Regions from separate parts of the Bacillus sp. MN7755 genome, predicted to be linked through region 2. Evidence: riboswitches for the same ligand, from Rfam matches in the RefSeq annotation. Region 2 holds a riboswitch; each other region holds the start of a gene.
What was found. A riboswitch is a leader RNA that binds a small molecule or an ion and turns the genes downstream of it on or off. The one in region 2 is predicted to bind lysine.

Region 1 (3,292 bases), on a different contig from region 2:
GTTATAATGAATGTAAGTACGAGCGTTATGAGTAGTAAAGATATTCCTTTAGAAGGAGATGTTTTTAGAAACTGAGCATAGTAATATGCACCAACGCATGAAATAAAGATAAAGCTATATAGTAAACCGTTAATCATACGTGCAAAGTATGTAATGATATTTTGAATATGTTGTTGGAAGCGGCTGCTCCATAGTGATTCAATTGACATGTTTTTCACCTCTTTGTTCTATTATATATGTTTTACAAAAGAAAAAACGAGCAAATTGCGTTATGCAACTTGCCCGTTTTTCTTTTCGTTATTTTTTTTCTGGTCACGATTCATTAGTGGATAGAAGGCAAAGCCAATTACGAATAAACCAATTCCGAGAAGGAACGTTTTAATATCCGATGCACCCGTTTTAATAACCCATAGTGCGTAGCAAAGTGCAATCACTGCGACTATGCCATCTGTAATTCTTGCCCGCATTTCATTTTTATATGTTTCACCAGTAGCGACTAGTTTTAACTGGAAGATTGGTGAAACGAGATATGGAATGAGGTAGGCCAGTGTTGATACGGTAATAACGAATGTATAAGCCTCTGCAATTGTTCCTGATAATGTTGAGAATAAGAATACTTGCGACATAATGTTTGTTAGTCGTAATGAGTAAATTGGACTTCCTTTTTTGTTTGTTTTTGTGAAGAAGGAAGGGAAGAAACCTTCTTTTGCTGCTTGATAAGGTACTTCTGAGCTTAATAAAATCCAGCCTAAGATCGAACCGAATAGGGAAGTAAGAGCAAGTAATGCCATCAGTTTCCCGCCGCCATGACCCATTGCAGCGTTTAATGCATCTGCTAATGGACGTTCTGAAGCTTGTAATTTATCAACGTGAAGTACACCCATTGTTAAAATTGTAATTCCTAAGTAAATCGCAACTGTAATAAGTAATCCAGCAACTGTTGCGCGTTTTACCGTTTTTGGAGAAACAGCACGGTTTGATAAAAGAACCGCTGATTCAATTCCAATAAATGCCCAAAGCGTTGTAAGAGCAGCTAAGTTTACTTGTGAAAGAAGACCGTGTGATACACCTGATTTATCGATCATCGGTGTGTACCATTGTCCAAACTTAGAAGCTTCGAATGCAAATAACGTAACGACGATGAATAAAAGGAATCCAGTTACTTTCGTTGTTGTTGCTAAGAAGTTTAGTTTTCCAGCTCCACTTACACCGTTTGTTAATATAATATGAGTTCCCCAAAGTAAGATGGAACAAATCGTAAATGTAATTAGTTTTCCGACTTCTATGTTAAAAGAACCGATTGAAAATAGTAGTCGTGTATCTTTCATAATTGGGAAGAAGAGTGATAAGTATCCCGCGAAAGATGTAATGATGGCAACATTACTTGCCCAGTTTGCAACCCAATATCCCCATACCATACTGAAACCAGCCATTTTTTTCTTTTTTGGTGTTGAGAATAAAGCATATGCATGACTTTGTGGTCCTGTCGTTAAATCAGGACGACGAATTGCTAAATTACCGAAAACAAGAGCTAGCATTAAAACACCAAACCCTGTTGTTAACCAAGCTAAAGTGACACCGAGAGGGCTTGCTGTTTGTGCCAACGTACTTGGCACCATGAAAATCCCAGCGCCAACCATGTTACCGACAACGAAAGCTGTTAGTACCCAAAAGCCCCATTTTTTTTGTTGCATAGAAAATACCTCCAAAGTTAGTATAACCAAGTCAAGCGAGGAGATATGTATGTCTTCTTAGTAGAGAAGAGAAGTCCCAAACAAAACAAAAAAAGCACGTAATCTGCCGCTACATGCTTTCTATCTTATAAGAAACCCACGACATACCTCTCGATAGCTCTCCACAAACGAAACGTTTCGTTTGTGACAGTTCTGCACTTATTAAATGCAGACCCAGCAAGCGTGCATGGTGGACACGGGCTTACTTCGGCAATCATTCCTTTCTCATTCCTTCATCAATGCCACTACATCTCCTGAAATGATACTCTTAATGATTGCAACCTCTACCTCACCGAGATACGAATGAGGATTTAAATATTAAATTAACGTCTTTAAGAGTAACAAATGAATTTTTATACGTCAATGGATATAGTAATAATCAGATTATAGAGAAGAGTTTGTGATTAAAAGGGAGAGGGATTATTATGTAATATTGAATTTTCATAATATAATAAATGTTATTGACGCTAGAAGATTGAAAAGGGGATGAAGTATATGTCTGTATGTCATAAACATTCAGTGATAGGTGTGTTAGATTCGGGAGTTGGGGGATTAACAGTTGCGAGCGAAATTATAAGACAATTGCCTAAAGAGAGCATTTATTATCTTGGTGATAATGAGCGTTGTCCGTATGGGCCAAGAAGTGTAGAAGAGGTACAATCTTTCGTATTTGAAATGGTTGAGTTCCTCAAACAATTTCCGTTAAAAGCTCTAGTGGTAGCATGTAATACTGCAGCAGCTGCTGCATTGACTGCGCTACAAGAAGCACTGTCCATTCCGGTTATTGGCGTTATACATCCGGGAGCAAGAGCGGCAATTAAAGTGACAAAGAAAGGGAAAATCGGAGTAATTGGAACTGTAGGTACGATACAGTCTAATATGTACGAAAAAGCATTGCACGAGCTTGATACATATTTGGAAGTACATAGTCACGCGTGCCCGACTTTAGCTACAGTTGTAGAAAATCAATTAGAAGATATTGCATATGTAACGCAGCAAGTGAAACAAGCTTTACTGCCATTAACGAAAGAAGATATAGATACGTTAATTCTTGGATGTACGCATTATCCACTTTTAGAGTCCTATATAAAAAAGGAACTAGGAGAAGATGTAACGATTATTAGTTCCGCAGAAGAAACAGCGATAGAGTTAAGCACAATTTTACAGCACAAAGGAATCCTGTCTGATAACCTGAATCCGAAGCATCGCTTTTTTACAACAGGCTCTGCCTTATCATTTGAACATATTGCTGAGCGATGGCTAGGGTATCAAATTTCTGTAGAATGTGTGAATTTACCTATAAAAAAGGCTCGTATCTATAACTAGGATTTGTTAAAGTGCTTTTTGTTCAATTTGTATAAGAAGGAAAAAATGCACCTTTAATTGAAAGGATTAAGGTCATTTCAATTAAAGGAGAGGTTTGATCATGGATTTATCAAGGTCTCAATTATTTGCTTTAGAGTATATTTCAAAATATGCAGAGAACGAAAAACGCGGGGCTAAAGCAACAATTAATCATATACTTAAAATGTCTAATATTACAGATGAAATGTTTGAAG
Region 2 (3,292 bases):
ACGAATAATCTTTTTGTCTTCACGTTCTAGACTATGTATAGCTGCTTTTGCTTCATCAGTAATGCGAATGTTCATGGTATCCCAACCTTTATTTATATTTCCTTTATTATTGCAAAAACAAGAGCAATAGGGAAGTAAAGAGGTTTGTAACAAAAAACGAGCAAACAAATTTGTTTGCTCGTTTCGTTTCATTTTATTTTAGTTCACATTTATCAAGTGGAATGACTTTTGTTTTCTTCGTAAATTTATATCCTAACCATAGTACTAAGAAGAGTGGTAAACCGATGTAAGAAACGAGTACACCGTTCCAATCGATTGATTCGCCCATAAATGCGCCGTAGTTTTGACCTAAAATTACGATGACACAAAGTGCAAATGCAAAGATTGGACCGAACGGGAACCATTTTGCTCTATATGGTAAGTCTTTTAAATCTTTTCCTTGTGCGATATATGCTTTACGGAAGCGATAATGACTAATTGCAATGCCGACCCATGCGATAAAGCCAGACATTCCTGATGCGTTTAATAACCAAATGTATACAACACCGTCACCGAATAAAGAAGCAATGAAAGCGATACTACCGACAATTGACGTTACGATTAATGCGTTAACAGGTACACCGCGGCTATCTAATTTACCAAGAAACTTTGGTGCTTTCCCTTGGCGAGCTAAATCCCAAAGCATACGAGTTGATGCATACATACCAGAGTTACCAGCAGATAGTACTGCCGTTAAAATAACAGCGTTCATAACAGAAGCAGCAAAGGCAACGCCCGCTTTTTCAAAAATAAGTGTAAATGGACTTACTGTTACATCACTTGCGGCAAGGCTTTCAGTTGTATAAGGAATTAATAAACCGATAACGAGAATCGCAAGAATATAGAATAAAAGAATACGCCAAAAGATCGAACGAATTGCTTTCGGAATATTACGTTCTGGATCAGAAGTTTCACCAGCAGCTACCCCAAGTAATTCAGTTCCTTGGAATGAGAAACCAGCTGCCATAAATACACCGATAATTGCCATGATGCCGCCGTTAAATGGTGCATCTGCAACTGTGAAGTTTTTAAAGCCAACAGTTTCGCCGCCCATAATTCCGAAAATCATCATAAAGCCGACAATTAAAAAGATAATAATAGTAACCACTTTAATAAGTGCGAACCAATATTCAGATTCACCAAACCCTTTAACAGATAAGTAGTTTAAAAGGAAAATAATAGCTAAACATAATCCGCTCCAAATGAGGGAAGGGGTATCTGGGAACCAAAATTTCATAATTAATGTTACAGCCGCTAGTTCAGCAGCTATCGTAATTGCCCAGTTATACCAATAGTTCCATCCAAGTGCAAAGCCAAGTGATGGATCAACAAATTTTGTTGCATACGTACTAAAAGATCCAGTAACAGGCATGTAAGCTGCGAGTTCAGCTAAGCTTGTCATTAAAAAGTAAACCATAATTCCAATTGCGGCGTATGCAACTAATGCACCACCAGGTCCAGCTGTGTGGATCACACCACCACTGGCAAGAAATAGTCCGGTACCAATTGTACCACCGAGAGAAATCATCGTAAGGTGCCGTGATTTTAAACTACGTTTTAATTCACCTTTTCCATTTGTAGTTTCTGTTTTAGAGGTAGTTTGATTCGTTGCGCTATTCATGTTCAACACTCCTTTTCTTGTAAGATAGGAAGGAGCGGGGGAGAAAAATACAAAAAACCGCCAAAGGAATTTGGCGGAACGTTTCACAAATAACCACCCCATCATACCCTTCCGTTAAGATAGCACCCCACGTTTACACGGTAATTTGTAAACGTGACAGTTCTGTTCCTTTCGGAGACAGCCCCAGCTCATATTTCCAGAGAAGAAATATAAACTTCGGCAACTTTTCCTTTCAAACGGAGTCGGTGACATTCTCTATGTCTCGTCCGTTTTACTCTTAAAAGTCGCAACCTCTACCTCATCGGATTGATGAGGATTTATATATTGCTAAGATTTTTAATATATGGCAATTGTAATGAGTTTCTGAATATATTGCAAGATATTTTGTTAGGAAAAGTCAAAAAATATCGGTTATTGTATAGGAAACGCTTGCAAAACTCCACCCGAACCTACTATTATGTAGCAATAAGCAAAGAAAAAATTGTTATACAAATGTTTCGCAAAAAATATTGAAAAACCCTTTAAAATTAAAAGAAAATTCAGAAAATATAATTCGACATAACTATCAAAAGAGGATTATTCCTTAAATTCGTTTCAAAGAATAAGTATAAATCTGATAAATAGAATGAATATTCTTTTTATTTCTGATAAAATTGAGGTATTGTTTAATTGAAAAGGGGAAATCAATATGAAATTAGAAACAGAAAGGCTCTATATAGTGCCGTGTACAGAAGAGAGTATTCACGTTGCTAATGAGCAAGGATATAATAGTGGTCCACATATTGTAGGGCATGTAGAAAATATAAAACAAAATAAGACTTTATTACCTTGGGGGGCGTGGTATGTCATTCGCAAGGAAGATGACATCGTTTTAGGTGATATAGGGTTTAAAGGGAAACCAAATGAGGAGCATACAGTAGAAATTGGTTACGGTTTTATTGAGAAATATTGGAATAAAGGGTATGCGACAGAAGCTGTAAGAGAACTAATAAATTGGACTTTTCAAACAGGAGAAGTAGAAACAATTATTGCGGAGACACTTCTTGAAAATGAAAGATCGATTCGTGTATTAGAGAAATTACATATGAAAAGAATTGGCACTACAGAAACAATGATTAATTGGAGAATGGAAAAATGAAAAATACCGCTCGAAGTATATCGGGCGGTATTTTTATCATTATGGAAGCATTTGTTTTTGATCATTCGGATATTTGGCTGTCGATGCGTTAGAACGATTGGAATGATTGCGAACAGCAATGAAAATAGAAATAATAACGACAAGGCCAACTGCCACGTAAGAAAGTGAAATAATAGTCGGATCCACTTTAAATGTAGTGAGCAGTGTACGAATGTTTGTAAAGATAATAAGGCCACCAACTAATACGCCAAGTAAATGTGCTGGAACGATGCGTACTAACCATGCAGCAATTGGAGCTGCGACAATACCGCCAAGCATTAACGCAAATACCCAAACCCAGCTTACTTGTTCCCAGCCAAGTGAGATGAAGAAGCCAATTGTTGCAGCAAGTGAAACAGGAAATTCACTCGTATCTACAGATCCGATAACTTTTCTAGCCTCATTTCCTCTTGCTAAAAGTACAGGTGTCGTAATCGGTCCCCAGCCACCGCCAC
Region 3 (3,292 bases), on a different contig from region 2:
TGTAAAAGTGTATTATCTAACCATCTACATAATTATACTATTAAAAAGTTATAAACTCCTTCCGAACAAAAAACAGCTTGTCACAGTATAGGGAAATGTGACAAGCTATTTTTAAGTGTGCTATATAGTATCTTGTTAACAAACAATACCGCGACTTCCCCGCAAAATATTTCTACTCTGTATGCCATTAAAGGGTCCGATTGTTGTATAGAATGAAGTGTATTATTTAAATGATAAATATATTTCTTATTACTCTATATAATGCAAACAGCTTTCTATTTATATAGGAAGGAAATAGATTCATATAATTTGTTTTAAGTTTTACGAGTGAAAATTAACTCATCTGCACTAAAGGCTCAATTTTCGTCATAAATGATTGGTGCAGCGCCTCGACACCTGTTACTAAGTGAAGGCGATCAATAACGACAGACACTTTAATTTCTGATGTACTTACCATTTTAATATGAATATCTTCTTCTTTTAAAGTAGTGAACATATTCGCAGCAACACCAGGATTAGAGACCATACCAGATCCTACAATTGATACTTTTGCTAAATGATTTTCATATTCTACTGATTCATAGTGAAGTGCCTCTTTGTTTTGTTCCAATACTGCTAAAGTCTCTCTTAAATCATTAGAGTGGATGGAGAAGGAGAGATGAACAGTTCCTTCATTTGTAATACTTTGAATGATGATATCTACATTAATATGTGCCGCTGCTAATGTAGAGAAAACAGTTGAAAGCGAGCCTTGTTCCAATCCTTTCACTGTGATACGTGTAATATTATCTTCAAATGCAATACCTTTAACGATTGATTGTTGTTCCATGTTACATTCTCCTTTTACAATTGTTCCATTTTCTTGTTCCATACTTGAGCGAACTTCTAAAATGACATTATGATTTTTAGCAAACTCAACAGCACGCGGGTGTAATACACCAGCACCGAGGTTTGCAAGTTCTAACATTTCGTCATAAGAAATTTCATCTAATTTATAAGCATCTTTTACAACTCGTGGATCCGTCGTATATACGCCGGTCACATCTGTGTAAATATCACATTTTTTTGCGTTCAGTGCAGCAGCTAATGCAACAGCAGTTGTATCAGAACCACCTCGTCCAAGCGTTGTAATTTCAAAATCTTCACTGACTCCTTGGAAACCAGCTACAATAACAATCGTGCCTTTAGTAAGATAAGACTGAATTCGATCCGTATTAATTTCAGTAATCCGTGCACTACTATGTACAGATTCTGTCGTAATACCAGCTTGCCATCCTGTTAATGAAATCGCGTTATAACCTTTTGCTTGTAATGCCATCGTTAATAATGAAATAGTCACTTGCTCTCCTGTTGATAGAAGCATATCCATTTCGCGTTTACTCGGATTTTCTGTAATAGCGTTAGCAAGTGCTACAAGTTCATCTGTACTTTTTCCCATTGCCGAAACGACAGTGACGATACTATGTCCTCGTTCATATTCTTCAATAATTAAATTTGCTACATGTTGAATGCGCTCAACGCTTCCGACAGAAGTGCCACCAAATTTTTGTACAATCGTTTCCATTACGAATTCCTTCTTTCATCCATTTTTAAGAATAGATTAGGACATATATAAATCCCAATATTCCTGTAGTTACCAGAGAAAAAACAAAAAACACCATCTCAAATAAGTGAGGATGGTGCTGTTACAGGAAAAGGGAAACAGAAAACGGAGCTAATAAAAAAACCGCCAAAAAAGGAATACCATAAAAATGATATCTCTTTTTTGTAGATAGCTCTTCATACGTACACGTCTGTACATATGACAGTTCTGTTTCTATTCGAAAACAGCCCCAATCGATATATGCAGAGAAATGTATCGATTTCGGCAATACTTCCTTTCATCTAATTTCCTAGACATCTCTGTGTCTCCATTAGAATACTCATAAGTATCGCAACCTCTATCTCACGTTTTAGGCGAGAGTGTTTGATTTATGAAGTTGTTGGTAACATTTGTTTTATAATAATTTAAATTTTTCGTGGAATCAAGTGTTTTATATATATTTTAAAAATTCTTTCTATTTACAAGAAAGTTTGTGAAAAATGTAGCAAAATAAATTTATTACATGTACATTAACATTATAGTGCATTGGAGGTGGAAGAATGCAGAGGAAAAAGCCTATTTATGTTTCGGCAGAAATGAACACAACGATGGAGAAATTATGGGAATACACGCAAGATCCGGATTTACATACTGAGTGGGATGCTCGCTTTACTGAAATTTCATATTTAGAGAAAGTAGATGGAGAACCGCAGAAGTTTTTATATAAAACAAAAATCGGATTTGGACTTGAAATAGCTGGGGAAGGGGAATCGATAGGTGAAATAAGAAAAGAAACAGGTGAAAGAATTTCTTCTTTAAAATTTTGGACAGACAATCAATTATCACTTATACAAATTGGGCGTGGTTATTGGAAGTATACACCGCTTAAAAAATACATTCATTTTGAGACGCAATATGATTATGATACAAGGTATGGTCGTCTAGGCAATGTAATAGATTTCTATATTTTTCGGCCGTTATTAGGTTGGGCAACTGCTTGGAGTTTTGATGCTTTAAAATTATGGTTAGAAAAAGGACTTCATCCTAGGTTGCTAATGAGAAGAACGATGACATATTGGATCGTATGTTTTTTATTTGCACTTGTATGGATGTATCAAGGAATAGTGCCGAAACTAGTGTTTACTCATTCAGAAGAAGTAAAAATGCTATCTGTGATGATTGGTTCAACTGCACATAGTATTTTTGTACTTAAAATAATTGGAATACTAGAAATTATTTTTGGTATCATATGGCTGTTACCATTTCCAAAACGAAAAGTATTTATAGTACATATTTTTATGTTAGTAGCCTTAACGATAGCGGCAGGCTTTACGAATATCGCAAGCTTTACAGAGCCGTTTAATCCAATTACATTAAACGTTCTACTAATGGGGTTATCGATTGTCGGTTATATAAATAGTTTTGATTTACCAAGTGCAAAAAATTGCAAGAGGAAGAGAAAGGGATAGTGTATGGCTAATATTTATGAAAGACTATTAGGAGATTCTTATAAAAAACTTCATCCAAAATTACAGAAACGCTATGAGATTACAGAAGAAAATAGCTTTACTGGAGAAGGAAAGATGGATGAAATTTACGGTGGTTCTTTTTTTGTAAAATTAATATTAAAAATTGCATCGAAGTTTCGAATGTTTTTCTCTGAGAGAGGTAAGGAAGTGCCATTTACAATACATAATACCGCTGAGCGTG

Region 1: another riboswitch for lysine. It lies ahead of ACYVEC_RS22390 (amino acid permease); the one in region 2 lies ahead of ACYVEC_RS28170 (amino acid permease).
Region 3: another riboswitch for lysine. It lies ahead of ACYVEC_RS27395 (aspartate kinase); the one in region 2 lies ahead of ACYVEC_RS28170 (amino acid permease).

What each region holds. Positions count from the first base shown of each region.
Region 1 is NZ_BTRL01000019.1:106,515-109,806, forward strand. Features, by position in the region: gene ACYVEC_RS22385 (ABC transporter permease) at 1-209, opposite strand, end outside; gene ACYVEC_RS22390 (amino acid permease) at 270-1,694, opposite strand; lysine riboswitch at 1,841-2,028, opposite strand; gene racE (glutamate racemase) at 2,229-3,059, shown strand; gene ACYVEC_RS22400 (DUF3626 domain-containing protein) at 3,160-3,292, shown strand, end outside.
Region 2 is NZ_BTRL01000029.1:154,329-157,620, reverse strand. Features, by position in the region: gene ACYVEC_RS28175 (iron-sulfur cluster biosynthesis family protein) at 1-75, opposite strand, end outside; gene ACYVEC_RS28170 (amino acid permease) at 194-1,660, opposite strand; lysine riboswitch at 1,773-1,964, opposite strand; gene ACYVEC_RS28165 (GNAT family N-acetyltransferase) at 2,349-2,798, shown strand; gene ACYVEC_RS28160 (sulfite exporter TauE/SafE family protein) at 2,838-3,292, opposite strand, start outside.
Region 3 is NZ_BTRL01000028.1:115,038-118,329, reverse strand. Features, by position in the region: gene ACYVEC_RS27395 (aspartate kinase) at 335-1,564, opposite strand; lysine riboswitch at 1,765-1,951, opposite strand; gene ACYVEC_RS27390 (DoxX-like family protein) at 2,143-3,051, shown strand; gene ACYVEC_RS27385 (DUF4166 domain-containing protein) at 3,055-3,292, shown strand, end outside.